Regions from separate parts of the Rhodopseudomonas palustris HaA2 genome, predicted to be linked through region 2. Evidence: predicted binding sites of a transcription regulator. Region 2 holds the regulator's gene; each other region holds the start of a gene.

Region 1 (10,337 bases), 1.6 Mb from region 2:
GACGGTGCATGGAACGGGCGCGGTGCCCGACATGCCATATTCGGTGTTCGGCAATCTGACGCTGCTCGCCGAGACGATCGAGCAGGGCGGCGTCGTTCGCGCCCCGATGGGGCAAATTCAGTTCGGCGATTTCGCCACGCCCGCCGGCCGGGCAGTCAATACCACGCGTCTTATCGAGTTCATGCCCGGCAGCATCACCTCGGTCAGCGCCGACGGACTGATCGTCCCTTACGGTGGCACGGCCGACGGCATCCGCTACACGGTTGATGGCGGAGCTCCGGTGACGCCGTCCCTGGTCAACGGCCTGTACAGGACCGGCGCATCGGGATCGACGTCCCTTTATGTCGGCGTCGGCGTCGCCGGCATATCCGTTCAGACCGACGCCGGCTCGCTGATCGATTTGTCGGGCGGCGGCACGCTCGCCGGCGCGGCCTTCATCTCCGGGCGCGGCGGGTCGGTCGATCCGCTGCTGACGCCGCTCGCCAATGCGGGAATCCACGGCTTCAGCAGTGCCGGCAACAAGGTCTATGCGATCGTGCCGGGCACCTTCACCGCGCCGGCTGCCGGTGGATACAACAATCTTTGGACGGGCGGCGTACCGACGATCGGCCAGCAGATCACCATCCCGGCCGGCGTACCGGGCCTGCCGGCCGGCACCTACACCTTGTTGCCGGCCAACTACGCGCTGCTGCCGGGCGCCTACCGGGTCGAACTCGGCGCCAGGACGGATCAAGCCGTCAACCCCGTCGCGCTCGCCAACGGCTCCTACGTCCTGACAGGCCATCAGGCCGTGGCCCACACCAATATACAGGATGCGCTTGCAACCCGGCTGGTGATCACGCCGGCCGATGCCGTGCGCAACTATGCGCAGTTCAACGAACAGAGCTACGGCGACTTCGTGCTGAGCACGGCCGCGCAGTTCGGCACGCGGCGCACGATGGTCGAGGCCGATGCCAAGTTCCTCACGATCGACCTCGGGCTCGATGCGACGGTCGCAGCGAACAGCGCCCTCAAGGTCAACGGCATCATAGACTTTGCCGCCGCAGCAGGCGGCATCGACGGCTCGTTGTTCCTGACCACCGGAGATGCGCTGCACAAGGGCGCGCTGGTGATCACGGCACCGGGCAGCGCGACCGCCAACACCGCGAGCAGGACCACGGTGAGCTCCAGCACGCTCGCCGCCGTCGGCGCACCGAACCTCGTGCTTGGCGGACGGCCATACGATAACAACACCTATGTGAGTGTCGACAGCGGCAATCTTGCCCTCGTCGACTCGCTGACGATCGAAGCCGGGGTCCGGGTGTCCGCCTCGCAAGTTCTGGCCTTCGCCGGGACCACGATTACCCTGCAAGCGGGGGCCGAAATCAACACGCTCGGCCGCGGCTTCTCGGGTCTCGATTCGCGCTCGGGACTTGCGTTCGGTACTGCGCCGCAATCTTATCCGAGCCTGTACACCCTGCTGGTCGTCTCCAACGGCTCGATCATCCTGAACGCCAATACTGGCCTCGGCAGCGGCGGAATCGTCATGAACGACGGCGCCGCGCTCTACTCCGAAGGCACGATCGGATTCTACGCGCCCACCGGGCTGCAGACGAGCGGCAGCATCAAGCTCGGCACCCGCAACCTGGCGCTCAGCGTTGCCTCGTTAAACATCGGTTCGGCAGAGGCGCTTGCCGCTGTGCCCAACCTTCCGGTCGGGCTGCGGTTCGACCAGGGCTTCCTCGATACGTTGTTGTCGGGCGGCGGCGCGGCCGGGGCGCCGGCGGTCGAGCATCTGGTCATGACGGCCGGCCAGTCGATCAACTTCTTCGGCTCTAGCGATCTGTCGACCTTCGATCCGCTCACCGGCCGATCGCGGCTGGACGAGCTGGTTCTGGCGAGCCCCGCTATCTACGGCTATGGCTCCGGTTCGGACAGCGTGCATCTCGCCACCAACCGGCTGGTGTGGACCGGCGGCAGCGTGTTCGATCCCGTTGCCACCGGACCTAGCAGCACCCCGCAGTTCAAGAGCGCGACGCCTCCCGAGCGCCTCGCCGGTCTCGGCAACAGCGGAGCCTTGGTGGTCGATGCCCGCGAAGTCGTGTTCGGCTATCCGGCCGAGGCGCAGTCCGACTCCAATCTCGTATTCAACCGCCTGATGCTCGGCTTCGATACCGCGGTCTTCAACGCGGCCGAACGGGTCACGGCGAACAACAAGGGCACAGTGTCGGTCTATGCGGGCGGCCCCGCGATCGGCGGCAGCTTCGATCCGGCCAGCTACCAGGGGGTCGGCGGCACGCTCGTCTTCAATACGCCTGCGATCACTGGCGATGCCGGCGCCAACCTCGCGATCTACGGCGGCGCGGTGACGCTCACGCAAACCGGAGCCGTGGCAGGTCCCGCCGGCGGCCTCGGCGCGACGCTGTCCGTCACTGCCGACACGCTGCGGGTCGATACCGCCGTGCTGCTGCCGGGCGGCGCGCTGACGCTGACGGCGCGGCAGGATCTGCTGATCGATTCTCGGGCGAGGCTCGATCTGTCCGGGCACGCCGTCGCCATCGGCCAGGCGGTTAGCCAGGTTTGGGCCGGCGATGTGACGCTGGTGAGCCTGAACGGCAACGTCACGTTGGCGGCCGGCTCGATCGTCGACCTGTCGTCCGACGGTAGCGACGCCGGCACGTTCAAGCTGCGCGCCGCCGGCGCGGCGCGGTTCGCCGGCGCGCTGCTGGCGAGCGGCGGCGGCAACGGCGCCCGTGACGGCGCCTTCGATCTCGCCGCGGATTCGCTCGGCGGCGGCAATCTGAGCGCCGACTTTGCCGCGCTGAACCAGAGGCTGAATGCGGAGGGATTCGCCTACAGCCGCGCCTTTGTGTTCGGCAGCGGCAACCTGGCGGTCGGCAGCGACGTGAAGGCTCGCAACGTGACGATCACGGCCGACGGTGGCAGCCTGACGGTCGATGGTCGAATCGATGCCAGCGGTCTGCGCAGCGGCGCGATCCGGCTCGCCGCGCGCGACGACGTCGTGCTGACCGGCAATGCGGTGCTCGACGTGCACGGCACTCAGCTCGTCGTCGACAGCTACGGCCAGGCGATCGAGGCCTCCAACCGCAACTCGATCGAGCTCGGCACCAGCCAGGGCTGGATCCGGATCGGCGGCGGCGCGACATTGGACACGTCGTCACCGGACGGCATTTCGCGCGGCCGGGTCGAGATCAACGCTCGCCGCAGCTCCGAGACCGGCGGCGATGTCAACATCGATGCGCCGTCGCCGCTGAACCTGCGCGGCATCGCCAGCCTCGCTGTCAACGGCTATTGGACTTACAGCCCGACCGATGCCAACGGAACCATCGTGCAGGACGATACAGCGGCCGGCGTGGTGTCCGGCGCGGTTGGTTTGGCGCAGATCGATGCGACCAACCAGACCTTCTACGCCAATGCGCTCGGCAATAACGCTTTGCAGGCGAGGCTTGCCGGCTTGAAGACCGTCGGCGCCGCCTATCACTTCCGACCCGGCGTGGAGATCGTCTCCAGCGCGGCGTCGGGTGGCAAACTGACGGTCGTCGGCGACCTCGATCTCGCCGGCTTTCGTTACGGACCGAACGCCGACCGTAACACCGCCTCGGCGACCTATGGCTTCGGCGAGCCGCTCGCGCTGATGATCCGCGCCAGTGGCAACCTCACCATCAAGGGCAGCATCACCGACGGATTCGCCGAGCCTAAATCGAGCCCCGACGAGGTCAATTTCCGCGACCGGCCGCAGAACGGCGTCGTCACGGTGATTCCGGCCTATGCCCCGCCTTACGATGATTACACGCCGACAGAAGATATGACTCTCGGCGAGGATTGGGTGCTCCCTTATTATTGGTACGATGGCGAATCCAGATTGTATGTCAGTACCGACCGTGGTTACTTCTATTCGGGTGACCTAATTCCCGCCGGAACGAAAATTCTGTGGACCGGTGACACCTATTTCTACTTCGGCGGGGATCAGCTTGTGCCGGCAGCCGCCGATATCGTCCGTCTGTCGCAGGGCAAGATCTATGCGATCGCGCCGATGCTGGCGCCGGGCGCCATGTCAGCGTCGATCCGCCTGGTCGGCGGCGCCGATCTCGCCTCCGGCGACAGCCGCGCGCTGCTGCCCGCCGATCGGCTTGGCAACTCCGGCAATATCGTGCTGGACGATTACCACACCCACTCGCCGACCAAGATGGGAGCGGACGTGCGACAAACCGAAATCGCCAGCGTGATCCGCACCGGCACCGGCGACCTCGATCTCCTGGCCGGTGGCTCACTGACCGAGCGCTCGCTGTACGCGGTCTACACGGCGGGCACGCAGCAAGATCTCGCCAGCGGCAACAGCGCCTACATCATCAACCAGCCTTCGATCCAGTTGCCGAGCGGCACCGGGCTCGAGTCCACCTTCAACGATCGCGCGAATTACTTCCCGGATCACGGCGGCGATCTGCGAGTGACGGTCCAGGGCAATCTTGCCGGCTACAACGCCCAGCTGAGCCTGATGCGCGACGGCGGTGAGTGGCTGATGCTGCAGGGTGCGCCGGATCTCGGACAGGCCACCGGCTGGTCCGTCAATTTCGGCAACTACAAAGGCGCGGTTTACGTCAGCGGGCCTCTCGGCTTCGGAACTTATGGCGGCGGAAATGCCACCGTGGTCGTCGGTGGCGCTGCCGGTGGCATCACCACGACAAATATCTATGCGGCCAATCGGGTGACCACCGGCCTGTCGGTTGCGGTCGGTGCCACTGGCCGCGTGCTGGCCGACGGCACGCTGATCGAGACCGGCGGCGGCGATCTGTCCATCCAGGTCGGCGGGCGGTTGAACCCGCTCAGCGACGGCGGCCAGATCACCAATCTGCGCGGCAGCATCACGCTACAAGCGGCGGAGATTGGCAGTCGAGGCAAGGTCTATGCGACGTCGATCGCCGGTGATCCGCGCCCGGCGGAGTTCACGAGCGGCGCCAACATCGCTTATTCGTTCGCCGGTCCGTCGCTGCGGCTTGGCGACGCCGCAGCGAGCATCCGCACGCTTGGGACCGCCTGGCTCGGTTCGGTAGGCGAAATCGGCATTAATCAGGCAATGAACCCGAATGCATATGGCGATGTGGCGGGTCCGGCCAACACTTCGATCGTGACCTGGTTCTCGCTCTTCCAGCCCTCGACGGCGGTCGACATGGTGTCACTCGGCGGAGATCTGGCTCCGTTTTCGGCGAATTCCGGGGACGGCCTCTATCTGCCGCCGCAGTTCACGGCGGCGGCGCTCAGCGGCAACATCTACGCCAGCGCCGCTAGCAAGCAGGTGCCCGCGGCACGGGCCGGCTTCGAATTGCTGGCGCAGGGCTCGATCTACGGATACGGCAGCATCGTGATGTCGGCGGCCGATCCTGCGCTGCTGCCGACGCCGTTCCATCCCGCCTTTGCGCAAGTGCGGAGCTACTCTGTCTTCTTGACCAATGCGACCTCCCAAAAGAGGGGAGATCTGTTCGCCTTCGCCCCCGACCAGCCGACCTCCGACGTTCACGCCGGCGATCCCGAGCCGGTGCGGATCTACGCCGCGAATGGCGACATCGTCGGACTTTGGCTGACGACCGCCAAGAGGCTCGACATGGCGGCCGGCGGCGACATCGTGATGACCAAGGACTCGCAACTCTCCAGCAGCTTGACGATCACCCATGCGAACGCCACTGACGTCTCGACGGTGACGGCCGGCGGAAAGATCATCTATCCGCGTATCACGGCGAAGGGGCCCGGTGAGGTGTCGATCACCGCCGACAGCGACATCTTCCTCGGAGATCTCGGATCCATCGTCAGCACTGGACCGGCCTATGCGGCTGACCAGAGGCCGGGCGCGTCGATCGGGCTGCTCGCCGGTGCCGGCGCGGCGGGGCCGAACTACGCGGCGATCGCAACGCTCTATCTCGACCCTGCCAATCGCGCGGTGAGCGGCACGCCGCTCGCAGATCAGGCCGGAAGGGTCGCCAAGACCTACGAGGCCGAGCTGCGGCAATGGCTGGCCATACGCTACGGCTACGTCGCCGCCAGCGACGCCGATGCCCGCGTCTATTTCGGCAACCGCGCCCCCGAGGAGCAGGCGATCTTCCTGCGCCAGGTGTATTTTGCGGAGTTGAAGGTGGCGGGCCGAGAATACAACGATCCGGCGAGCGTTCGCTACGGTTCTTACTTCCGCGGCCGGCAGGTGATCGCGACGCTGTTTCCGGACCGCGACGCAAGCGGCGAGCCGATCGCCTATGACGGTGATTTCGTGATGTTCGGCGACAGCGGTGTGCGCACCATCGCCGGGGGGGACATCACAGTCTTGACGCCGGGCGGCCGCCAGGTCCTCGGCGTCGAGGGTAAGGTGCCCGCGGGCACCGCCGGTGTCATCACCCAGGGACAAGGCGACATCAGCCTCTATTCCAAGGGCTCGATCCTGCTCGGCCTCAGCCGCATCATGACGACTTACGGCGGCAGCATCCTGGCCTGGTCGGCGGAAGGTGACATCAACGCCGGTCGCGGCTCCAAAACCACGTTGGTCTATACGCCTCCCAAGCGTATCTACGATCGTTATGGCAAGGTCACGCTGGCACCACAGGTCCCGTCGACCGGCGCCGGCATCGCCACCCTCAACCCGGTGCCCGGCACTACGGCGGGTGATATCGACCTGATCGCGCCGCTCGGCACCATCGATGCCGGCGAGGCCGGCATCCGGGTCTCGGGCGATATCAACTTGGTGGCGCTGCAGATCGTCAATGCCGCCAATATCCAGGTGCAGGGGACCTCGTCAGGGCTGCCGACCGTTCAGGCGCCCCCGGTCGCTGCGCTCACTGCGGCTGGCAACGTCGCTGGTGCCGCCACCCCGGCGGCTGTTGCTCCAGCCCAGGCCAACGACCGGCCGTCGATCATCCTGGTGGAGTTTCTGGGCTTCGGCGGCGGAGACGGCGGCAGCCAGCCCGCGCCACCGCTGCCGCGAGATCGCCGCAACGATCAGGATCGCCAGAGCTACGACCCTGACAGCGCATTTCGCGCAGTCGGCCATGGCCGCCTGACTGAACAGCAACGCAGTCAACTCACTGCGCGGGAACGCGCCAAGCTCGACGAGTTAATGACGCGGGCGGAGGTGCGCTGACCGCCGGTCGCCTTCGCGCCCGGCGCATCCATCGGAACGTCCGTCGCGCCCCAAGCCCGTACGGGCAACCCCGCGTTGATGGCCACACGGACACTTCGCGCGGTCAGTGCGTGCCGAGTTGATTGTGCCCGCATGTGTTCGTGATGCACAAATCCCCAACGAGGCGCATCCAACTGACATCGCAGTGTCGGCTCTTGCGGTTAAATGCAGGGCCACAATAGCGGTCGATCGACCGCCGCCGTCCGGCGCAGACGTGGTCGGCCGACCGTTGTCTCTTGAATGTCATCGAACTGACATAGGAAGCGACAATGGAGCTCTGGCGACCGACGCGTCGGACACGGCGGTGGGGCCGGGGCTGGCGCCGAGGCGACATGGCTGCGGAGCGACGTAGAGTGAGGCCAGTTTGACGAGTGTCAGTGTAGGGTTAATGGGGCGATCGAGCTGGTTGCCGGTCGGCCGACTGATCGCTGCGATGGCGTTGATGCTGAGTGTGGCCGTGGCGACCGGCGAAGAAGCTGCAAGTCCCGCCGGCCCGATGACGTTCCGGATTCCAGCCCAACCGCTGATCGGAGCGCTGCAAGCTTTCAGTCAACAGAGCGGCGTGCAGGTGATGTTCGAGACCGCGGCCGCGGCCGGCTTCAACGCGCCTTCGGTCGAAGGCGAGTTTACGCCGGATATGGCACTGCGGTTGTTGCTGGCGGACACCGATCTCAAGATCCGCTACAGCCGGTCGCGCGCCATCACGCTGGCGCCGGTCACCGCCCCAGATCCCGATCTGCCGCCACCGCTTTCGCTCGGCGCCACCGATTTGGCACTCGAGACCTTGCATGTCGGCGGCCGCGACGCCGCCGACGCCAACCGGCTGGGCGAATACGTCGCGTCGGTTCAGTCCGACATCCAGAAGGCGATGAGACGGGTCAACCGGGCCCAAGGCGGCGAATACCGATTTGCGGTTCGATTGTGGGTCGATCCAGCGTCGCGCGCTATCGCTCGCGCCGAACTCGACGGCTCGACCGGCGACCCCGCCCGAGATGCCAGGATCGCCGATCTGCTGCACACCATGACGCTGAGCCGTCAACCGCCGCCGAACGTGCCGCGGCCGATCCGGTTCTTGGTTTCGATCAAAACGCTGTAGTCACGAAGGTCGACGATCGCCATGTGGGACAGTCCAAACCGTGCCGCGCCGCCGTCCAGTGCGGCCCCCGATTGGCGCGCGACTGCGACCGGGCTCGAACTGCGCTGGTTCGCTGTCGCCGCAGTGGCCGTGCCGCTGCTTCTCGCCGCGGGCGTGTATTGGTTGCACCGGCTGCCGCCTGGTCCCAATCTTCGCGGCGACGAAAATCTCATCGAGGTCCGGTTGATAGGTCCGCAAAACGCCGGACCTTTGAACCAGGAACGACCCCAAGCCGCGCCGGCAGAACGGGCCCAGGCAGAGTCCCCGGCGGACTCGCCAGCGCGACCGCTGCCCGAAGTCGCATCGATCCCGGATCCAGCGCCCGCCGAGCAGGTCGACCCGGCGCAAGCCCCGCGGACCCGGGCGACCGCACCCCCGGTCTCGCGCATCGCCCGTGAACAGAAGGCCGCCACGTTTCAGCGGACGCTGCTGTCGCATATCGCCCGGTTCCGCGAATATCCAGACGCGGCCAAGCGCAGTCAGACCCAGGGCGTCGTGCGACTGCTGTTCGCAATGCGGCGTGACGGCAGCGTCGGCCGCATCACGATCAGGGCCAGCTCCGGGTCCGCGATCCTCGATGGCGCGGCGATGGCGACGCTGCGAAGAGCGCAGCCGCTGCCGAGAATTCCGGATGACTTGCCGGACAACCTGAATATTCTTGTGCCGGTCGCGTTCGATTTGTCGTACTGAATCGTGCAAGGCTCTACAAACAACCGTCACGAGGTTGTCACTGACCGCCGATACCTACCGATGCGGTCATTCATGGCAGTTTGTAAGCACGTCAGTGCGGGCAGCGTAAAAAAGTGTTCGATCGCAACAGTAAATCGCTCCGTGAGGCACTGGCGGCAGACTATCAGGGACTTGCGAAACGGCTGACCCGCTGTTTGGGCTCTGCCGACGTCGCCCACGAAACGCTGCATGAGACCTTCCTCAAGGTAGATCGGGTCTCGGACGCCGTGGAAATCCGCAGTCCGGTGGATTATCTGTTTCGCATCGCCCTCAATGTTGCCAAAGATCGCAACAAGAAGGATCGGCATCTGCTGAGCGCCGGTGAGGTCGCCGCGATCATGGACGTTGTCGATGATCGGCCCGATCCGGCGATTGTGGCTGAATCTCGCATGGAGATCGCCGAGTTCCAGAAAGCGCTCGGCGAATTGCCGCAGCGTCGGCGTGAGGTTTTCATCGCTGCTCATCTCGAGCAGATCCCGCATCGTGATATTGCCCAACGTTTCGGAATCAATATTCGGACTGTCGAATTCGACATTCAGCACGCCATGGAGTATTTGAGCCGCCGACTAGGCCGCCGGGTGGTTCGTCGCTACGGTCCCCGCCCGAAACCGCGAGCGGTCGACTAGCCGCAGATCGCTTGGATCCGGGCGTTTCTGCCGGGCGGAATTTACCGCCGGCAGCCTGAAAGCAGGTCACGTCGCTTGAACTTACTTACGAGAACCGAAGGTTGTCGGGATTGCGCGACGATCCGATTCGGTCTCCAGCATCGCGAATCGTCTTAAGATCAACGCGAGTTCTGCGTGCCTGCGGGCGAGCAGGTCGCGGGTGGAGATAGTCGAAGTGAGCGACCGATCTTGAGCACTGCCGACCAGATGCCCGAGCTCGATGCCGTGCAGCGTCAGGCGCTCGCCTGGGTAATCCGGCTGAATTCCGGCGGCGCGACGTCGGACGACGCTGCGGCATTGGCGCTGTGGCGCAAGCGCGGGCCGGAATACGAGGATGCATTTCGAGAGGCAGTCCAATTTTGGCGAACTTTCGGCGAGGCGACCCGCGAATTGGTCGGCCGGAACGAGGCGCGCGCGATGCCTCCGGTTCGGTCGCGGCCGGTCCTCAGCCGCCGGCTGCTGATCGGTGGTGGCGTCGCCGCAGCCGCTTCACTCGGCGGCATCTACGTCTCGAAGCATCCGCCGCTCGGGTTGTGGCCTTCGATCGAGGAGCTTGCGGCCGACCACCGCACCGGCAAAGGCGAGCGCCGCAAGATCGAGGTGGCCAAGAATGCGGTCATGACTCTGAACACGCAGACCGCGGTGTCGG
Region 2 (10,337 bases):
GCACCTGAAAATCGTTCCGAGCGGCTGGTTTCGGGATGCAAATCTGCGATATGATTGCGACGCAAGTTGGAACAAGACCGATGTACCGCGCCATAACCCGCCAGATCGTGGTGACCGTCGAGCCGAACTATCTGCCGGAGCGTTCCTCGGCGGAGAATCGGCAGTTCTTCTGGTCCTACACCGTGGTCATCACCAATTCGGGCGACGAGACCGTGAAACTGCGGACCCGGCATTGGGTGATCACCGACGCCTCCGGCCGGACCCAGGAGGTCCGCGGCGAGGGCGTGGTCGGCGAACAGCCGGTGCTCGCCCCCGGCGAGCGCTTCGAATACACCAGCGGCGTCCCCCTCCCCACCGCCTCCGGCTTCATGGCCGGCCGTTACCAGATGGAAAGCGAAAGCGGCGAGAAATTCGAGATCGACGTCCCGGCGTTCTCGCTGGACAGCCCGGAAGGGAAACGGACGTTGAATTGAGGGGGCGGGTCGGCGCGAGCCGCGGTTCCAGCCCCGCAGGGTGGCGCTGAGCGGAGCGAAGCCCACGCGGACATCCCGACAGCATCACCGGCGACGCGTGGGCACGGCGCTTGCGCGCCTCTGCCCACCCTACGGACTACGGACTACGCACTTCAAACTCCGATCGTCGGCGGCAAAGTCGGCCCGCCGTCGGCACCACCGCCGGGCCAGTTCTCCTGGAGCCATTTGAGCAAGGGCGGGATGCGCTCCTTGAACGCCGCGTAGACTTCGTTCCAGCCCTTCACGCCGTCTCCAACATCTTTGCCGCTTTTCAGGATCGTGTAGATGCGGTTCGCGGCGCTGGCGAAGGTGAAGTTGCGTGAAGCTGCCGGATCGACGTCGGCAATCGGATCTCTGGGCGGCTTGGGACGCGTAGGATCAGGCGGCGGCGCGTCCGCAGCAGGGAGTGGCGTCACGGCGGGTAACGGCTTAGCCGTCTCATCCATGACAGGTGCAACAGTCTCGTCGAACACCGCCGGAGAATGCTGGTGAATGATCTGTCGGATACTTTCCACGGCGTCGCGCGGAAGCGGCGTCGCAACGCGCCCTGTCCTGATCGAGTGGTAGTGTCGTTCGAGCTCCGGGTAATAGGGACGAAGGCCGAGATGGTCTTCCAAGAAGGTCGATAGACGACTTGCGAAGGCCGTCGGCAGAACATCCTGTTCCGCCACGAACATCTTGTTCAGGACTCTCGCTTCGCCATCGGCGAGCAGGATGTTTCCTGAGCCGGCTTCGGACGGCAGCCACTGGAGATATTCAGCGAGCAATTCGGCGTATTCAGATCGGCCTTGAAAGGTCGGGGCCACAGCTTGAATTCGCAGTTGCTCCGCTCGCGCGCGGCAAGCCTCCAACAGCCTCGCATGGTCGCAAGGCTCAGATGACGGAGGCAGGGTCGGCAGCGCAAACAAGCCTGCATCGGCGCCGATGCGGCCATCCGCCCGGCGATCAATTGCGATCGGGCTCGGGATTGTTTCAAGAGGCTCAGGATCGGGCGGTTGAACGGGATCCTTCCCCAATGGGGTTTTTCCATCGCGGATAGCTCGCAACCGCCGCGCGATCTCGGTGTTCACCGCCTCCGCACCGGCATCCCATGGCAGCTCGCCGGGGAGGTCGGTGAAAGCGGCTTCTTCGGCCTCGCTGGTTCCAGCATGCGGCGATCCAGCGAGGACATCCTCGTACCAGTGTATCCAGACCGACCAGTGAGGACCGAGCGCGCGGAGCTCCGCAGCCAGACCCTGCCAAGCGCCTCCAATACTTGGCGGAGGCAGACCGATCCATAAGGACGCAGACGCCAGTTGCTCTGGGGTCATTGCCCCGTCGTGAAGTCGCTGCGCATCGCCCTGGATGACGGCGTAAGCGGTAGCGGAGGCGGAGGCGGAGGCGTAAGCGGTGGCGGAGGCGGCGTCGGCGTAGGCGACGGTGGCGGCGTAGGCGGCGTCGGCGGAGGCGGCGGTGGCGGCGGAGACGGCGGAGACGGCGGCGTAGCCGTAGGCGGCGTCGGCGGCGTCGACGGTGGCGGCGGTGGCGGCGTAGGCGGAGGCGCGGGCGTCGGCGGCGGCTTGTCCGATTGCGCGGTTTGGATATTTGGCGGCAAACCGCGCAATCGCGGTAGCACGAAACGCGGGCAGCACGATGACCGAAAGCCTGTCCTGAACTCGCGAAAGCGGAAGCACGCGCAGCGCCGCCCGAGCGGCGAGTACAACCGACCACGTGCGCGGCTGCTGCACCAGCCAGCTTGTGAATGCTTCGAAGTCGTTTGGGTCCGGCGGCCCACTGACTGCCCTTCCCCCGACCTCACTCGAATCCGCCATCGCCCGCCCCGCAATCACGCGTCCCGCAACTGTAGCTAACGCTCAGGTTGCAGGACAAGGCGGCTTTGGGCGGAGAGGCGGTGAGAATGGGGATACACGTCCGATCGCGATGCCGACTGCGATCTCCGGCCGGCCGTGCCGATCACAGGCTCCAGGGATTCGAGATTCCGGGTTCGCGCTGCGCGCGCCCCGGAATGACCAACGCAGAGTGCGCGCTGTCGCCCGCAGGGTGGCGCTGAGCGCAGCGAAGCCCATGCGGACATCCCGACAGCATCACCGGCGACGCGTGGGCACGGCGCTTGCGCGCCTTTGCCCACCCTACGGACTCCGACGAACGACAACTGACTGTATTGAGGGGCGCAGACTTCGTGCCCCGGACGCTGCGCAGCGCGCCGCGCTTGCGGCGTGGTGCGCTGCTGATCCGGGGCCCCGGTTCGGATGCATCCGACAGCTTCGAACTATGTCGTGTTGGACAGAGAAACCGGGGTCCCGGATCTGCGAAGCAGCACTGCGTGCTGCATCGCGTCCGGGACACGGGTTATTTCTCGACGACGGGTGAACTACTCGTTCGTCGCCGCGCCGTTCGTCGTTTCTGCGTCCGCGACGCCGGCGCCCGTTTCCACCCCCGCCTCGTCCGGCGTGAACTCGTAGACCGAGCTGCAGAACTCACAGGTCACCACGACCTTGCCGTCCTTGACCATGTCGGCGCGGTCCTGGGCCGAGAAGCGGGACAGCATGCCGGAGACGGCGGTGCGCGAGCAGGAGCATTGCGCGCGCAACGGCAGCGACGAGAATACGCGGACGCCGCGTTCGTGGAACAGCCGGTACAGCAGCCGCTCGCCGGACAGATCCGGGTCGATCAGTTCGATGTCCTCGACGGTGGCGATCAGCGACTGGCCTTCGACCCAGGCGTCGTCCTCGGTGACGGCGTGGACCTCGGCGCCGTCCGGCGCGTCGCCGGGATGCAGATCGGCCGGCCGCGCGCGCTCCGGCGCCTTCGGCAGGAATTGCAGCAGCATGCCGCCGGCGCGCCAGTGGTGCCGGCCGCCCTCGCCGCCGCGCCACTCCTCGCCGACCGCGAGCCGGACCTTGGTGGGGATCTGCTCGGAGCGCATGAAGTATTCGTGCGCGGCCTCTTCCAGCCCGCCGCCGTCGAGCGCGACCAGGCCCTGATAGCGGCGCATGTCGGCGCCCTGGTCGATCGTCATCGCCAGATGCCCCTTGCCGAGCAGCGCACCGGAATCCAGCCCGGGCACGAGCTTGCCGGCGTCGAACCGCGCATAGGCGCGGAGCCGGTCGGGCGCCTGGAAATCGACGATCAGGAACGACACCGGGCCGTCGGTCTGGGTCTGCAGGATGAAGCGGCCGTCGAATTTCAGCGCCGAGCCGAGCAGCGTCGCCAGCACGATCGCCTCGCCGAGCAGTTTGGCGACCGGCGTGGGATAAGCGTGCTTTTCCAGCAGCTCGTCGAGCGCCGGGCCGAGCCGCGTCAGCCGGCCGCGCAGATCGAGCGGGCCGACTTCGAAAGGCAGCACCGCGTCGTCGATCGGAACTGCGGAGGGCGCGCGCACCGGGGGCGCTTCGGAGGTCTTGGGATTTTGCGATTGCGAGGTCATGGCGCTCTATCTGGGGGCGGAGGACGAAATCGGAAGGGCCTCATGCGAGGGATGCAGTTCCGGAAGAGGAGTGCCGTCACCCTGAGGTGCTCGCCGACTTCGGCGAGCCTCGAAGGGCGGCGGCGTCGCCACCACCCTGTCTCAGCATCCTTCGAGGCCCGCGCTTCGCGCGGGCACCTCAGGATGACGCCGAATGTGTCGCGATGACCGCTACGCCACCGCGCCGAGGCACCAGGCCAGGATGCCCTTCTGCGCGTGCAGGCGGTTTTCGGCTTCGTCGAACACCACCGATTGCGGGCCGTCGATCACCTCGTCGGTGACCTCCTCGCCGCGATGCGCCGGCAGGCAGTGCATGAAGATCGCGTCCTTGTGGGCGAGCGACATCAGCTTGGCGTTGACCTGAAACGGCTTCAGCAGATTGTGGCGGTGCTCGCCGTCCTTGTCGCCCATCGACACCCAGGTGTCGGTGACGACGCAATCGGCGCCGCGGACCGCCGCCTCGGCGTCGCTGCCGAGCGTGATCGCAGCACCACTGGTCTTGATCCAGTCGCGCATCGCCTTGTTGGGCGCGAGCTGCGGCGGGGTCGCGATGTTGAGCCTGAAATCGAACCGCTGTGCGGCATGCGCCCACGACGCCAGCACGTTGTTGTCGTCGCCGGTCCAGGCCACGGTCGCGCCCTTGATCGGGCCGCGATGCTCCTCGAACGTCATCACGTCGGCCATCACCTGGCACGGATGCGACTTGCGGGTGAGCCCGTTGATCACCGGCACGGTAGCGTTGGCGGCGAGCTCCAGCAGCGAGTCGTGATTGAGGATGCGGATCATGATGATGTCGACGAAGCGCGACAGCACCCGCGCGGTGTCGGCGATGGTCTCGCCGCGGCCGAGCTGCATCTCGGCGCCGGTCAGCATGATCGACTCGCCGCCGAGCTGGCGCATGCCGACGTCGAACGAGACGCGGGTGCGCGTCGAGGGCTTCTCGAAGATCATCGCCAGCGTCTTGCCGGCGAGCGGCTTGTCGGCATCCGCATTGGCCTTGCGCTTCGCCTTCATCGCCACGCCGGCGGCGAGCATATTGCGCAGCTCCGAGGTCGGGACCTCGGTGAGATCGAGGAAATGCCTCGGGGCGCTGGTCATCGCTGGACTCTCGATCGTACTCTTGGAACTACTCACCGCACGATTGGTAGCGCTGCTCATCACACCGCCTCCCGCTGCGCGGCCTGGCCGGACAACACGCCGCAGGCGCGCTCGAGCCGCGTCACCGCCTCGTCGATCTCCACCTCGTCGACGATCAGCGGCGGCAGCAGCCGCACGACGTTGTCGCCGGCGCCGACCGTGAGCAAATTCTGGTCGCGCAGGGCGGCGACCAGATCGGTCGACGGCACCACCGCCTTGAGGCCGATCAGCAGCCCTTCGCCGCGGATCTCGCTCAGCACCTGCGGATAGCGATCGACGATGCCGGCGAGCTTCTGCTTCAACAGCAGCGACATCCGCCGGACGTGATCGAGGAAGCCGGGCTCCAGCATCACGTCGAGCACCGCATTGGCGGCGGCGACGGCGAGCGGATTGCCGCCGAAGGTCGAGCCGTGCGAACCCGGCGCCATGCCCTCGGCGGCATCCGCGGTGGCGAGGCAGGCGCCGATCGGGAAACCGCCGCCGAGCGCCTTGGCCAGCGACATGATATCGGGCGCCACGCCGATCCGCTGGTAAGCGAACAGCTCGCCGGTGCGGCCCATGCCGGTCTGTACCTCGTCGAAAATCAGCAGCAGGCCATTGCTGTCGCACAGATCGCGCAGCGCGCGGAAGAACGCCGGCTCCGGCGAACGGACCCCGCCCTCGCCCTGCAGCGGCTCGATCAGGATGCCGGCGGTGGTCGGGCCGATCGCCTTCTTCACCGCGTCGAGATCGCCGAGCGGCACTTGGTCGAAGCCGTCGAGCGGCTCGCCATAGCCTTCGAGATACTTCGCCGAGCCGGTGGCGGCGAGCGTGCCGAGCGTGCGGCCGTGGAACGCGCCCGCGAAGGTGATGATCCGGGTGCGCTCCGGATTGCCTTTGGAGAAATGGTGGTGCCGCGTCATCTTCAGCGCGCACTCCATCGCCTCCGCGCCGGAATTGGCGAAGAACACGAAATCGGCGAAGCTCTGCTCGCACAGCCGCGCGGCGAGGCGCTCGCCGTCCGGACTCTTGAACAGGTTCGACATGTGCCACAGTTTGGTCGCCTGCTGCTGCAACGCTTCGACCAGATGCGGATGGCAATGGCCGAGCGAATTGACCGCGACGCCGCTGGTGAAATCGAGGTAGCGCTCGCCGGTGGTCGAGATCAGCCAGGCACCCTCGCCGCGCTCGAAGGCGACATCCGCCCTCGCGAACACCGGCAGGAGATGGGACGTAGTAGCTGCACTCGACTTAGCACTCGACATGGCCGATCCGATCGGAAAAACGGGCCGCCGGCCCGGCCGCGTCAGCGCGGTCGCGGTCCAACGTGCCCCGGAAACGAAAGTACCCCGGAAACGAAACGTGCCGCCTTTCCAGGCGGCACGTGTAGTCATTCTAGGTGTGCTGAAGTGCCTGTCAACCGGGCTTCCGCTGGGGTTCCCCCGGACTTCTCCGCAGGTCGCCGCTGTGACGGACAAGACTCACTTGCGAGAGAAGGTGTGGACGCACCAGGTCTGACTCTTGCGCGTGAGTCACGCCATATTGTAGCGTTTTCCTCGTCAGGCACGACATGTCGTGCGCGGTTTGTAATCCTTTACGAGTTCTCGGTCGGGGCGCAACGCCCGGACGGCACCGGCCGTCCGGCGAGGGTTAAGGGATTCTGACGGCACGACAATTGACGACCTCGCAGCCGCGGTTCGGCGCTGGACCAGTACCGCGCGGCAGGAAGGGATTTAAGACGATGACAACATTGACTTGGACCGACGAGCGCGTCGAGCAGTTGAAGAAGCTATGGGAAGGCGGGCTGTCGGCGAGTCAAATTGCCGCGGAGCTCGGCAACGTGACGCGCAACGCCGTGATCGGCAAGGTCCATCGGCTCGGCCTGTCGGGCCGGGCCAAGAGCCCGTCCTCGGCGGCGCCGCGCCAGCGCAAGGCGCGCCCCGCCCAGCACATGATGCGGGTGACGCGGCCGGTGGCGCGCGGCAATACCGCGCTGGCGCATGTGTTCGAGGTCGAGGCCGAGCCCGATCCGATCGCGATCGACAACGTCGTACCGATGAACCAGCGGCTGTCGCTGCTCGAACTCAACGAAGCCACCTGCCACTGGCCGGTCGGCGATCCGTCGAGCCCCGAGTTCTTCTTCTGCGGCGGCAAATCGCTGCCCGGCCTGCCGTATTGCGCGCATCACTCGCGCATCGCCTATCAGCCGGTCGGTGACCGCCGGCGGCAGGCGCCGAAGACGACGCGGTAATCACGCCTCTGCGCGGGGCAATGCCGCCACCGCGCGGCACCCGTTCTGGCCCGGAACGCGCTGCGAGCGTTTCTGCCCGGCACGCGCTCCCGACGGTCCTCGCCCGGCTCGACCGGGCGATCCAGTCACCCGGAGCGCCCGTTCATTCTCACCAACACTCGGGAATACTGGATCCTCCGCTTTCGCGGAGGATGACGGCTGGGGTGTGAATCGGATGCCGTGGGCGTCAAAACCCGTAGCCCGCATGAGCGCAGCGATATGCGGGAGGCACCGCTCGAACCCCGCATGGCGATGCGCTCATGCGGGCTACCGACTTGCTCCTGTTGAAGCGCTTCGCGCTTACTCCACCTTGGCGAAGCGATCGTCGAGCGCGTAGCCGGCGCCGCGCACGGTGCGGATCGGGTCCTGCTCGCGGCCCGGATTGAGCAGCTTGCGCAGACGGCCGATGTGGACGTCGACGGTGCGCTCGTCGATGTAGATGTCGCGGCCCCAGACGCCGTCGAGCAGTTGCTCGCGGCTGAACACCCGGCCGGGATGCTCCAGGAAGAATTCGAGCAGGCGATATTCGGTCGGGCCGAGATCGATCGGCCGGCCGCTGCGCGCGACGCGGCGCTTGTCGCGGTCGAGTTCGAGATCGCCATAGGTCAGCACGGTGGCGAGCCGCTCGGGTGCGGCGCGACGCAGCAGACCCTTCACCCGCGCCAGCAGTTCCGGCACCGAGAACGGCTTGACGATGTAGTCGTCGGCGCCGGTGGCGAGGCCGCGGACGCGTTCGCTCTCCTCGCCGCGCGCGGTCAACATGATGATCGGCAACTGCTTGGTGTCGGTCCGCGCCCGCAGCCGGCGGCACAGTTCGATGCCGGAGAGACCCGGCAGCATCCAGTCCAGCACCACCAGATCCGGCAGCCGCTCCTTCATCCGTGTGTCGGCATCGTCGCCGCGGGCGACGGTTTCGACGTCGTAGCCGTCGGATTCGAGATTGTATCGCAGCAGCGTGGTCAGCGCTTCCTCGTCTTCAACCACCAGAATGCGCGCACCCATGTGTCGTCCTCGTCTTCAGTCGAGCGTATCCGGGATGCGCTCCGCATCCCGCCGTCCTGCGCGTCAGTTGCCCGGCGTCGCGTTGGCGAAAGTCGTCATGTCGCCCTTCGGGCGCTTTTCGAGAAGCTGCTCGCCCTCGACCATGTAGAACACCGTCTCGGCGATGTTGGTGGCGTGATCGCCGATCCGCTCGATGTTCTTGGCGCAGAACATCAGGTGGATGCAGAACGAGATGTTGCGCGGATCTTCCATCATGTAGGTCAAGAGCTCGCGGAACAGCGAGGTGCAGATCGCGTCGACTTCCTCGTCGCCGTTCCACACCACCATCGCGGCCGGCAGGTCGTGCGCGGTGTAGGCGTCCAGCACCGACTTGACCTGCGACTGCACCAGGTCGGTCATGTGCTCGAGGCCGCGGATCAGCTTCAGCGGGTGGAAGTCGCTGTCGATCGCGTTGACCCGCTTGGCGATGTTCTTCGACAGGTCGCCGATCCGCTCGAGATCAGTGGCGACGCGCATCGCGCCGACGATCTCGCGCAGGTCGACCGCCATCGGCTGCCGCCGCGCGATCGTCAGCACGGCGCGCTCCTCGATGACGCGCTGCATCTGGTCGATCTCGGAATCGGCCGCGACGACGCGGGCGCCGAGTGCGACGTCGCGCCGGACCAGCGCGTCGACCGAATCGACGATCTGGCGCTCGGCCAGGCCGCCCATCTCGGCGACCATCCGGGTCAGCTCCTGCAGGTCGCCGTCGAACGCCTTGGTGGTGTGCTCGAAGCCCATATTCATTCTCCTCGCGCCTGGCGCGTCAGCCGAACCGGCCGGTGATGTAGTCCTGGGTGCGCCGGTCGTTCGGCGAGGTGAAGATCTTGTCGGTCGGACCGAATTCGATCAGTTCGCCGAGATACATGAAGGCGGTCGATTCCGAGACGCGCGCCGCCTGCTGCATGTTGTGGGTGACGATGGCGATCGTGTACTCTTCCTTCAACTCGTCGATCAACTCCTCGATCTTCGCGGTCGAGATCGGATCGAGCGCCGAGCACGGCTCGTCGAACAGGATGACTTCCGGCCGCACCGCGATGGTGCGGGCGATGCACAGACGCTGCTGCTGGCCGCCCGAGAGGCTGAGCCCCGAGGCGCTGAGCTTGTCCTTGACCTCGTTCCACAGCGCGCCGCCGCGCAGCGCCTTCTCGACCCGGCCGTCCATCTCCGACTTCGAGATCTTCTCGTAAAGCCGGATGCCGAAGGCGATGTTCTCGTAGATCGTCATCGGAAACGGCGTCGGCTTCTGGAACACCATGCCGACCCGCGCCCGCAGCAGATTGAGGTCGAGCTTCGGATCGAGAATGTTGTGACCGTCGAGCATCACCTGCCCCTCGGCGCGCTGGCCGGGGTAGAGGTCGTACATCCGGTTGAAGATCCGCAGCAGCGTGGACTTGCCGCAGCCGGACGGGCCGATGAAGGCGGTGACGCGGTTGGCGGCGAGATTGAGGTTGATGTCCTTCAGCGCGCGATTGTCGCCGTAGTAGAAGTTCAGATCGCGCACGGTGACTTTCGCCGGGCCCTCGGGCTGCACGATGGCTCCGGGAGCCGGTCCGGCCGGAAGACTGGTCGTAAAGGAGATATCGGTCATTTCGGGGTCCTCTCGGCGCCGAGAATGCGCGCGCCAATGTTCAGGGCAAGCACGGTGAGGGTGATGATCAGCGCTCCGGTCCAGGCCAGTTGCTTCCAGTAGTCGTAGGGGCTCTGGACGAAGTTGTTGATGGTGACCGGCAGGTTGGCCATCGTCTTCGACAGGTCGAGGCTGAAGAACTGGTTGCTGAGCGCGGTGAACAGCAGCGGCGCGGTTTCGCCGGCGACCCGCGCCGTCGCCAGCAGCACGCCGGTGATCAGGCCGGCGCGGGCGGCGCGGTAGGAGATCCGCTTGATCACCAGCGAACGCGGCAGGCCGAGC
Region 3 (10,337 bases), 2.6 Mb from region 2:
GATGACGATGCTGTTGATCTCGTTGGCGACGTCGTCGAACCGATCGGCGACCTTCTCGAGATGGTCGTAGATTTCGGCGCCGACGATGAAGTCCATGGCGTTGGCGTCGCGGTGCTTGAGGAACAGCTCCTTCAGGCCGATGTCGTGCAGATCGTCGACGCGACCCTCGAGCTTGGTGATCTCCTCGGTCATCGCCGTCAGCATCTGCAGATTCCGGCCGATCGATTTCATCAGCGGCAACGCCTTGCCGACCAGATTGGCGCTTTCGACCAGCAGCGTCCCGATCTCGCGCATCGGCGGCTCGAATTCGCGGACCTCGAACAGGATCACCGCCTTGGCGGTCTGCTGCATCTGGTCGATGGCGTCATCCATCGAGGTGATCAGGTTCTTGATGTCGACGCGGTCGAACGGGGTGATGAAGGTGCGGCGCACCGCGGTCAGGACCTCGCGGGTGATGCCGTCGGCCTCGGCCTCGAAATGGCTGACGCGTTGGCAATGCACCAGCGTCTCGTCGCCGCCTCGCAGCATGTCCTGCAACGCCAGGCCCCCCTTGACGACCGTCTGGGCGTGGCGGTCGAACAGGTCGAAAAACCGTTCCTCCCTCGGCAGAAGGGCTCGAAAGTAGCGCAACATTTAGAGTTATCCGATTGACGGGACTGGGGCCCGGGCGCTGCCCGCGTCACAGGAACGTCATAAATCATTTCGGGCGATGGCAGGCAACCGCCCATTCGCAAGACGCGCAACCCGGCGATGGGGTGCAAATTTTTCGACATTCGCCCACCTGCAGACGCCGACACCGCGACGCCGCGCCCCGCCGCCCGGGTTCGCGCCCGGTGCGAATCACTTGAAGGCGTCCAGCCGTGTCGGCTGCCGAACACGCGATCCGCAACGGTATCGGGGGGCAGAACATGATCCCGTCAACGACACCTCACAGGAATTTTTTGAGGCCGATACGCGCCACGATCGCTGCCGTCTCGGCGACCGAGTTCTCGCCTGACTATCGCGACTTAGCAGTCATTGTTGAGCCGAGCTGAGAACAGATCGGCGGCGGCCGTCCGCCGCACTGCGTATTGAATTGTCGGACGCTCTGTTAGACTCGCATCGACCTGTCACTTCGAACCGCGGCGCACATCACCGCAGAATTTGGGCGGCCATGATTCAACGTGCACTTGGTGTCATCGCCGGCGTCGATCGCAAGACGCTCTCGACCTGCCCGGCCTCGGACAAGCTGTGGGCCGCGCATCTCGGCGCCTCGCTCTGCCTGTCCTTCATCGTCGTGCTCGGCGTCTCGTATCACGCCACCGGCTACATGATCGCGAGCGTTTGGACCCGGCTGCTGGTCTCCGGCGTGATCGCGCTCACCGTGCTGATGTTCGACCGCGCGCTGTGCCAATCGGACTGGTTCTATCAGGGCACGCTGTGGAATACCGCGCCGATCCAGTCGAGCGCCGAAGCCAGGCAGACCGCGTGGCGCTTCGTCCGGGTCGGCATCCGCCTGTTGATGTCGTTCGGGCTGGCTTGGGTGATCGCGATGTTCCTGGAACTGGCGATCTTCTCCGGCACCATCAACGAGAAGATCGAGGCCGACCGCGTCGCCGCCAATCAGCCGATCTATGCGAAAATCGCGCAATACGAAGCCGGGCTGAATGCCGAGTCCGCCCGTCGGCAGGCCGGCATCGACGCGCTGCAGGCACTGCACCGCGATGCCCTCACCGAAACTCCGGCTGCGGAGCCGAACCTCCAGACCCGCAACGACGACATCGAGCAGCAGATCAAGGCGCTGGTCGCGCGCGAGGCCGACATCCGCGCCGACATCGGCGAAATCGACCGCACCATCCAGCGCTACATCGCGGACATGAACGCCGAGGAATTCGGGCTGAAGGCCGCGCCGAACAATTCCGGCCGCCCCGGCGCCGGCCCGCGCTACGAATTCGCCAAGAAGCAGAAAGACTCCTTCATCGCCCAGCGCGCCGCACGCGAGGCCGAGATCGTCCAGCTCCACGCCAAGCGCGACGAGTTGCGCGCGGAGCAATCGAAGATCGCAGCCGAGGCGCTGGCCGCGCGCGATCAGGAGCGCAGCGTGATCAAGTCCAAGGCGGACGCCTTGCAGGCCCGGATCGACGCGGCCCGCGCCGACCTGAAATCATTCGAAGCCGACAAGGTCGCCAGCATCGCCGAATTCCGCAGCAAGGCGCTGGCGGAATCCTACTACCAGGAGAAAAAGGACCGGGTCGATCCGCTGACCCGGATCGCGGCCTATCAGGAACTGAAGAACGATCCCAAGGACGGCGCCACCATGACGCTGTTTTCCTGGATGACGCGGATGTTCATCATCTTCCTGGAAATCGTGCCGGTGATTGCGAAAATCTTCTTCTCGCCGCCGAGCGTCTACGCCGCCAAGATCCAGGCCCAGGTCGAGCGCGCGCGCCAGCGCATCGAGAACAACGAAGATCTCGACGACGACAAGCCGACAGAACCTGCCAAGCCTGCCGCGCCGGCGATCGCGGCGATCGCCCTGCCGGCGATGAGCCTCGGTGCCGTCGAAATGAACCAGCCGGAGCCGCGACGCACGGAGCGCAGGCACACGGCTGCCGACGACCGGATCGACCGTGCGCGCAGCCGCGACGGTGCCCGGTACGATTACGCACGCGATACCGGTGATCGCGATGTCAGGCGGCACCGTTTCGAAGGCGATATCCACCGCCGGGACTATGCGGCGCGAGACTATGCCCGTGACGACGACCGGCGCAGCTACGCGCAGGACGTTCACGACGACGACCGCCGCGGTTGGCATCGGCGTGATTTCGATCGACGTGACGTCCACCGCCGAGACTATCGTGACCGCGACGAGACGATGCCGCGACACGAGATGCCGCGACACGAGGTGGCTCGCCACGAAGGAGCTCAGCACGACGTGGCCAACCGACGTCCCGCGCAGGTCGTCGCCCGCGACCTCGCCGCCCACGGCTTCGAAGCGGCGGATTTCTTCCGACCGGATCACGACGACCGCGCATTCGATGCCAGCGAGCTCGACGTTCGCAACCTGATCATGCCGCGCCGGGGCGCGGTTCGCCGCGAGGCGATGCCGCACGACGTGGCCCGCGAGAGCTTCGGCGTTCGGGCGGCCGCCCCGGTCGTGGCGGAGGTCACTGCCGAGCACCCCGCGCCACCCGCGGCGGCTGCGAGCGACGATCGTCAGACCCGCGAACTGGTCCGGCAGATCCTCGTCGAAGCGGACGCTCCCGTGATCGAGACCCCGGTGCGCGAGGAGCTGCCGCCGATGCCACCGCGCGAGCCCGACGCAGCGCGCGCGGTTTCCTCGATCAGGACCGCTGCCGAAGCCGAAGCGACCACCGAGAGCCCCCTGCCGGCCGATCAGACGGCCGCGCAAGACGTCACCGACGACGTCCTGGCGGAGTCGAAGCCTGCGGAAACGGCGGAGGCCATCTCGCCGATCGCGGCCGATCCGGAGCCGACCAGCGACTCGCTCGGAAGCGCATCGCCGCAATCCCCTGCTGCCGCGCCCTTGATCGAGACCGCAACGCCGCCGGCAGCGATGTCGCAAGACGCGGCGGTTGCACCGGGAGACGCCCACCACGGCTCGGCCGGCAGCCCGGCGCTGAAGTTCAGTGCCGATGTCGAACGGCTGATGAGCGAAGCGGTCGAACTCTCCAAGGCGCGAAAGAAGGCTGCCCGCGCCCGCCGCGACCATCCGGTCGCCGCGGAAGCCGAACTGCCGCTCGAGCCGGCCCCGCAATATGGGGACGTTCCGAAGGCGTGACGCCGTTCGGCGGGCCCTCTCAATGCAAACCGCCGCGCAACTGGTTGCGCGGCGGTTTTGTCTGGGGGATGGCTTCGCGTCGTCGTGACGCCCGGGATCTACCGCTTACAGCGACCGCTTGAAGTAGTGCCCGATCTCGCCGACGATGCCGCGGCGGAAGGTGAGCACGCAGGCGACGAAGATCACGCCCTGGATCACCGTGACCCACTGGCCGAAGCCGGCGAGATATTGCTGCATTGCGATGATCACGAAGGCCCCGACCACCGGACCGAAGATCGTGCCGAGCCCGCCGACCAGCGTCATCAGCACGATCTCGCCGGACATCGACCAGTGCACGTCGGTCAACGAGGCGTTTTGCGCCACGAACACTTTCAGCGCGCCGGCGAAGCCCGCCAGCGTTCCCGACAGGATGAAGGCCAAGAGCTTGTATTGGTCGGTCTTGTAGCCGAGCGAGATCGCGCGCGGCTCGTTTTCGCGGATCGCCTTCAGCACCTCGCCGAACGGCGAGTTGATGGCCCGGTAGATGATCAGGAAGCCGATCAGGAAACCGATCAGGATCACGAAATACAGTGTGGTGGTGTGCTGCAGGTCGATGATGCCGAACATCTTGCCCTGCGGGATGCCCTGGATGCCATCCTCGCCGTGGGTAAACGGCGCCTGCAGATAGATAAAATACAGCAGCTGCGACAGCGCCAGCGTGATCATCGCGAAATAGATGCCCTGGCGGCGGATCGCAATCAGGCCGGTGATGACGGAAAGCCCAAATGCCGCCACGACGCCGGCGACGATCCCGAGCTCCGGCGGCAGTTCCCAGACCTTCAGCGCATGGGCGCTGACATAGCCGGCGGTGCCGAGGAACATCGCGTGACCGAACGACAGCAGGCCGCCATAGCCGATCAGCAGATTGAAGGCGCAGGCCAGCAGCGCGAAACACAGGCCTTGCATCACGAAGAACGGATAGACGCCGGTGAACGGCACCACCGCCAGCACGATCGTCATCAGCGCGAAGGCGATCATCTCGTCGCGCACCGGGCGGCGCGTCGTCGGGGCCGGAACGGAGTTTTGCGTGATCGTGCTCATGTCAGGTCGCCCGTCCCGTCAGTCCCGAGGGTTTGACCAAGAGCACCAGCACCATCAGTACGAACACCACGGTGTTGGAGGCCTCGGGGTAGAAATATTTGGTCAGGCCCTCGATCACCCCGAGCGCGAAGCCGGTGATGATCGAGCCCATGATCGAGCCCATGCCGCCGATCACCACCACCGCGAACACCACGATGATCAGATCGGCGCCCATCAGCGGCCGGACCTGGTTGATCGGCGCCGACAGCACGCCGGCGAGCGCGGCGAGGCCGACGCCGAGCCCGTAGGTCAGCGTGATCATCCGCGGCACGTTGATGCCGAACGCGCGCACCAGCGTCGGATTTTCCGTGGCGGCGCGCAGATTGGCGCCGAGCCGGGTCCGCTCGATCAGGTACCAGGTGAGCAGGCACACCACCAGCGAGAACGCCACCACCCAGCCGCGATAGATCGGCAGATACATGAATCCGAGATTGACGCCTCCCCTGAGTTCGTCGGGGATGGCGTAGGGCAGACCGGAGGAGCCGAAATAATTCTGGAACAGCCCCTGGATGATCAGCGCGACGCCGAAGGTCAGGAGCAGGCCGTAGAGATGGTCGAGCCCGGACAGCCATTGCAGCAGCGTGCGCTCCATCAGCATCCCGAACGCGCCGACGATCAGCGGCGCCAGGATCAGCGCCCACCAATAGCCGATGCCGAACAGATTCAGCAGGAAATAGGCGCAGAACGCGCCCATCATGTACAGCGCGCCATGGGCGAAGTTGATGATGTTGAGCATCCCGAAGATGACGGCGAGGCCGAGACTGAGCAAGGCGTAGAACGAGCCGTTGATCAGCCCGACCAGAAGCTGCGCCAACAGGGCCTGGATATTGATCGACATGGGGTTCCCAGCTCTCAGCGAAATTCGAAGGGCACGGCGCTCACACGCCGAGATAGGTGTGAAGCTTGTCCATGTTGGCATCGAGCTCCGAATTGGCGAAGCCGTCGATGATCTTGCCGTGCTCGACCACGTAGTAGCGATCGGCGACCGTCGCGGCGAAGCGGAAATTCTGCTCGACCAGGAGGATGGTGAACCCCTCCTTCTTCAGCCGCGCGATGGTGTGGCCGATCTGCTGGATGATCACCGGCGCGAGGCCCTCGGTCGGCTCGTCCAGCATCAGGAAGCGCGCGCCGGTGCGCAGGATGCGGGCGATCGCCAGCATCTGCTGCTCGCCGCCCGACAGCTTGGTGCCCTGGCTCTTCAGCCGCTCGCGCAAATTGGGGAACAGTTCGAAGATCTGCTCCAGCGACAATCCGCCCGGCCGCACCTGCGGCGGCAGCATCAGATTTTCGCGGACGTCCAGGCTGGCGAAGATGCCGCGCTCCTCCGGACAGAACGCGATACCGCGGCGCGCGATCTTGTCGGACGACGCCCGGCTGATGTCGTGGCCGTCGAAATCGATCGTGCCGGTGCGCTTGCCGATGATGCCCATCACCGATTTCAGCGTGGTGGTCTTGCCGGCGCCGTTGCGGCCGAGCAGCGTCACCACCTCGCCGGTGCGGACCTCGAAATTCATGCCGTGCAGGATGTGGGATTCGCCGTACCACGCCTGCAGATCGCGCACGCTCAGCAGTGGCTTGCCGGTGGCCGCCGACGCGGCGCGGTCCAAAGTCGTCGTCTCAGCCATGACCCGCTCCGAGATAGGCTTCCTTGACCCGCTCGTCCTGGGTCAGGTCTTTGTAGTGGCCCTCGGCCAGCACCTGCCCGCGGGTCAGCACGGTGATGACATCGGACAGATTGGCGACGACGCTGAGATTGTGCTCGACCATCAGAATGGTGTACTTCGCCGAGATCCGCTTGATCAGCGCGGCGATCTTGTCGATGTCCTCGTGGCCCATGCCGGCCATCGGCTCGTCGAGCAGCATCATTTCCGGATCGAGCGCCAGCGTGGTGGCGATCTCCAGCGCGCGCTTGCGGCCGTAGGGCATCTCGACCGCCGGCGTGTCGGAGAATTCGCTCAGGCCGACGTCGTCGAGCAATTCGCGCGCCCGGTGGTTGTAGCGGTCGAGCACGCTCTTCGAGCGCCAGAAGTCGAACGAACTGCCGTGCTGGCGCTGCAGCGCGACGCGGACATTCTCGAGCGCCGTGAGATGCGGAAACACCGCGGAAATCTGGAACGAGCGCACCAGCCCGAGCCGCGCCACACCGGCCGGAGCCATCGCGGTGATGTCCTGGCCCTTGTAGAGGATCTGGCCGGCCGACGGATGCAGGAACTTGGTCAGCAGATTGAAGCAGGTGGTCTTGCCGGCGCCGTTCGGGCCAATCAGCGCGTGAATCTGGCCGCGCCGGACCCGTAGATTGACGTCGCGCACGGCGAAGAAGCCGGCGAACTCCTTGGTCAACCCGTGTGTTTCAAGGATGATGTCATCAGCCAAGAAAATTTTCCCCCTGTCGGTCCCGCTGCGGAGCCACCGCACGGCCGACTTGTTGTTGCTGAACGGTGCCGGGCGCCCTGGCAGGCGCTCCTGACCCGTCGTTCGCGCCGACTATGCCGCTATTCGCCAGCCGTGCGCAAGATGCAATGCAGCTCGGCGTTTGGGAGTTGCCTCGCGACGAAGATGCACCCGGCCACCGCGCATCGCGGCGCGCCTGTTCGCCCCCGCGCCGTCATTTGAACGCCTCGGCATAGCTCTCGGGCCGAAATCCAACCAGCAGCGTCGTGTCCGTCTGCAGCACAGGCCGCTTGATCATCGACGGCTGCGCCAGCATCAGCGCCATCGCCTTGGCTTCGGTCAGCTCCGCCTTGTCGGCCTCGGGCAATTTGCGGAACGTGGTGCCGGCGCGATTGAGCAGCGCCTCCCAGCCGACCTGCTTGATCCAGCGCGCGAGATGCGCCTTGTCGATCCCCGCAGCCTTGTAGTCGTGGAAGGCGTAGGCGACGCCATGGCCGTCGAGCCAGGCCCGCGCCTTTTTCATCGTGTCGCAATTCTTGATACCGAAGATGATGACGGACAATGCGATCCTCGCATTCGAATGGGAGCCCCATTCAGGGCGGCCGCGGCATCGCCGTCAAGCAATCGGCCCCAGACCGCTGTGGACGGCGCGCGCCGCAGCGGAAGCCGGATGAGCATAAGGTCGCAGCCGGTGACGACAACTCTGTCACAGGAGTTACATCGACGGCCCCTAGACGAACAGATTGGCGGTCGATGGTTCCACCGCCCGCGATTCAAGAGCCCCCGCCATGCCGACCGAAGTCGCCCGCCTGAAGCAGAAACTCGACCGGCTGATCGCCGAGATCGAGGCCGACAGCCGGCCGCGCGTGGCGGCCTGGGGCGACCGGATCGAACGCCCCGGCTTTGCCGCCAGCGCCGGCAACCTGGCGCATTATCTAGCGCTGCGCCGGCACGATCTGCGACCGCTGCAGCGCGCGCTGATGACGCTCGGACTGTCGTCGCTGGGGCGGCTGGAAAGCCGCGTGATGCCGACGCTGGTCGCCGTGCGTGCGACCCTGGCGGCGTTGTGCGGCGAGCCGGAGGCGCTGCGGCCGTCGCCGCGGCAATTCTTCGCGGGCGAGCACGCCCTGGCCGAGCGCAGCGAGGAATTGTTCGGCCTGCCGTCGAGCGGCCGCGCCACCGCGCTGCTGGTGACCTGCCCGAGCGAGGCCGCCGACGATCCCTCGTTCATGCTGCGGCTGGCGGAGCGCAAGGTCGAGGCGGTGCGGATCAACTGCGCCCACGACGATGCCGATGCGTGGCAGCGCATGATCAATCATCTGCATGTCGCCGAGGAAGCCACCGGCCACCGCATGAAAGTGCTGATGGACATCGCCGGCCCGAAGATCCGCACCGGCGCCGCGCGCGCACCCGAAGGCCGCGAACGTATCCTCACCGGCGACCTGATCGCGATCGTCGCCGCCGGCGCCCTGCACCGCATCGATCTCGCCGACGATCACTTCGCGGTGGAATGCACCCTGAGCGACCCGCTGATCAACAGCGCCGTCGGCGCGCGGGTGTTCGTCGACGACGGCAAGCTGTGCATCCGCATCGAGCGCAAGACGCCGTGGGGCCTGGTCGGACGTGTCACCTCGACCTCCGACAAGGGCCTGCGGCTGAAGCCCGAGAAGGGCCTGAACTTTCCGGACACGCTGCTCGATATCCCGGCCCTGACCGCCAAGGACCGCACCGACCTCGATTTCGTCGCCGAGCATGCCGACGGCATCGAGTTCTCGTTCGTGCAATCGGTCGCCGACGTCGAGACGCTGCAGACCGCACTGGCCGAGCGCCGCCCCGACGACTGGCGCAAGCTGTCGCTGGTGTTGAAGATCGAAACGCCCGAAGCGGTCGCCAACCTGCCCGACATTCTGGTGCAGGCAGCGGGGCAGCAGCCGACCGCGGTGATGATCGCGCGCGGCGACCTCGCGGTGGAGATCGGCTTCGCCCGGCTCGCCGAGATGCAGGAAGAGATTCTGTGGCTCGGCGAGGCCGCGCACATCCCGGTGATCTGGGCGACGCAGGTGCTGGAGCAACTCGTCAAGAAGGGCACGCCGTCGCGCGGCGAGATGACCGACGCCGCGATGGCGTCGCGCGCCGAATGCGTGATGCTCAACAAGGGCCCCTATCTGTTCAAGGCGATCACCGAGCTCGACACCCTGCTCGGCCGGATGGCCGATCACCAGCACAAGAAGACGCCGCAGCTCCGCAGGCTGCGGAGCTGGGGGTGAGGACAAGCGGTATCAACCTCAGGTTGACGATCTTGTTCTTATAATGTTCCATCGCCGCCAATTGAGCCCGTTCGCTGCGTGGGGCGTTCGATGGGATTTCGCGGATTTTGCGCGGCACTGATTGCCGTTCCGACAATCGTCGTCAGTCTGGATGGAGCCGCGGCACAGACGCCTGTCGACCGGATCGACGCGGCTCTGCAGAACATCACCAGTATTAGCCGCACGGGTCGCGTCGGCTACGCCACGGCCTGGGACGGCAACAAATACGTCCAGTGCCGCCGACTGCAGACGCGAGAGATGCGCTGCGAAGCCGCCGGCATCGTGCTGCAGCCGTCGCTCGCCCGCATCCTCAACGCCGAGCGGCAGACCCGCCTCACCGCGCTCGGCTGGGTGCTCGATCCGGCCTTCGGCAACTACGTCCGGCAATTCCCCGCCGACGCGCCGACCACGGAGATCGCCGGCCAGGTGCTCAAGGCTCTGGCGGAAGCCTATGCAGCCAACACCGCCGACCTCGAAATCTCGACCGCTTGGGTGGTCGATATGCCCTGCCCGCCCCGCAACGGCCCGTCGCAGAATCTCGCCGGCCTGATCAACGATGCGAAAGCGATGTTGCCCACCGCGGTGATCGCCTGCTCCTACAAGGCGCCGGATCCGGCGCAGAAGGCGGACACGGTCCAGGCGCTGATCGCCTTGTACGGTCCGAGCGTGACCGCGGAAATCCAGCGCCTGCGCATCAACGCGACACGCAAGGTCCATGTCGTGTTCGACAGCGACATCGG

Evidence for each region. Region 2 encodes PhoB, which activates phosphate uptake and scavenging genes when phosphate is short. Its sites were predicted from a motif close to TGTCATNNANCTGTCAT; they were not measured.
Region 1: the regulator PhoB is predicted to act here: its motif matches at 7,401-7,417, upstream of RPB_RS11125 (STN domain-containing protein).
Region 3: the regulator PhoB is predicted to act here: its motif matches at 7,996-8,012, upstream of RPB_RS15975 (pyruvate kinase).

The regions. Positions count from the first base shown of each region.
Region 1 covers NC_007778.1:2,520,868-2,531,204, forward strand. The annotation lists gene RPB_RS11120 (filamentous haemagglutinin family protein) at 1-7,120, shown strand, start outside; gene RPB_RS11125 (STN domain-containing protein) at 7,593-8,255, shown strand; gene RPB_RS11130 (energy transducer TonB) at 8,277-8,984, shown strand; gene RPB_RS24130 (RNA polymerase sigma factor) at 9,098-9,649, shown strand; gene RPB_RS11140 (FecR family protein) at 9,878-10,337, shown strand, end outside.
Region 2 covers NC_007778.1:872,578-882,914, reverse strand. The annotation lists gene apaG (Co2+/Mg2+ efflux protein ApaG) at 81-473, shown strand; gene RPB_RS24800 (hypothetical protein) at 626-2,323, opposite strand; gene RPB_RS03990 (Hsp33 family molecular chaperone) at 2,884-3,939, opposite strand; gene argF (ornithine carbamoyltransferase) at 4,150-5,076, opposite strand; gene RPB_RS03980 (aspartate aminotransferase family protein) at 5,136-6,359, opposite strand; gene RPB_RS03975 (GcrA family cell cycle regulator) at 6,836-7,345, shown strand; gene phoB (phosphate regulon transcriptional regulator PhoB) at 7,685-8,386, opposite strand; gene phoU (phosphate signaling complex protein PhoU) at 8,450-9,166, opposite strand; gene pstB (phosphate ABC transporter ATP-binding protein PstB) at 9,192-10,016, opposite strand; gene pstA (phosphate ABC transporter permease PstA) at 10,013-10,337, opposite strand, start outside.
Region 3 covers NC_007778.1:3,618,060-3,628,396, forward strand. The annotation lists gene RPB_RS15940 (DUF47 domain-containing protein) at 1-633, opposite strand, end outside; gene RPB_RS15945 (DUF4407 domain-containing protein) at 1,154-3,781, shown strand; gene RPB_RS15950 (branched-chain amino acid ABC transporter permease) at 3,887-4,861, opposite strand; gene RPB_RS15955 (branched-chain amino acid ABC transporter permease) at 4,863-5,726, opposite strand; gene RPB_RS15960 (ABC transporter ATP-binding protein) at 5,779-6,525, opposite strand; gene RPB_RS15965 (ABC transporter ATP-binding protein) at 6,518-7,273, opposite strand; gene RPB_RS15970 (ArsC family reductase) at 7,506-7,853, opposite strand; gene RPB_RS15975 (pyruvate kinase) at 8,080-9,558, shown strand; gene RPB_RS15980 (TY-Chap domain-containing protein) at 9,649-10,337, shown strand, end outside.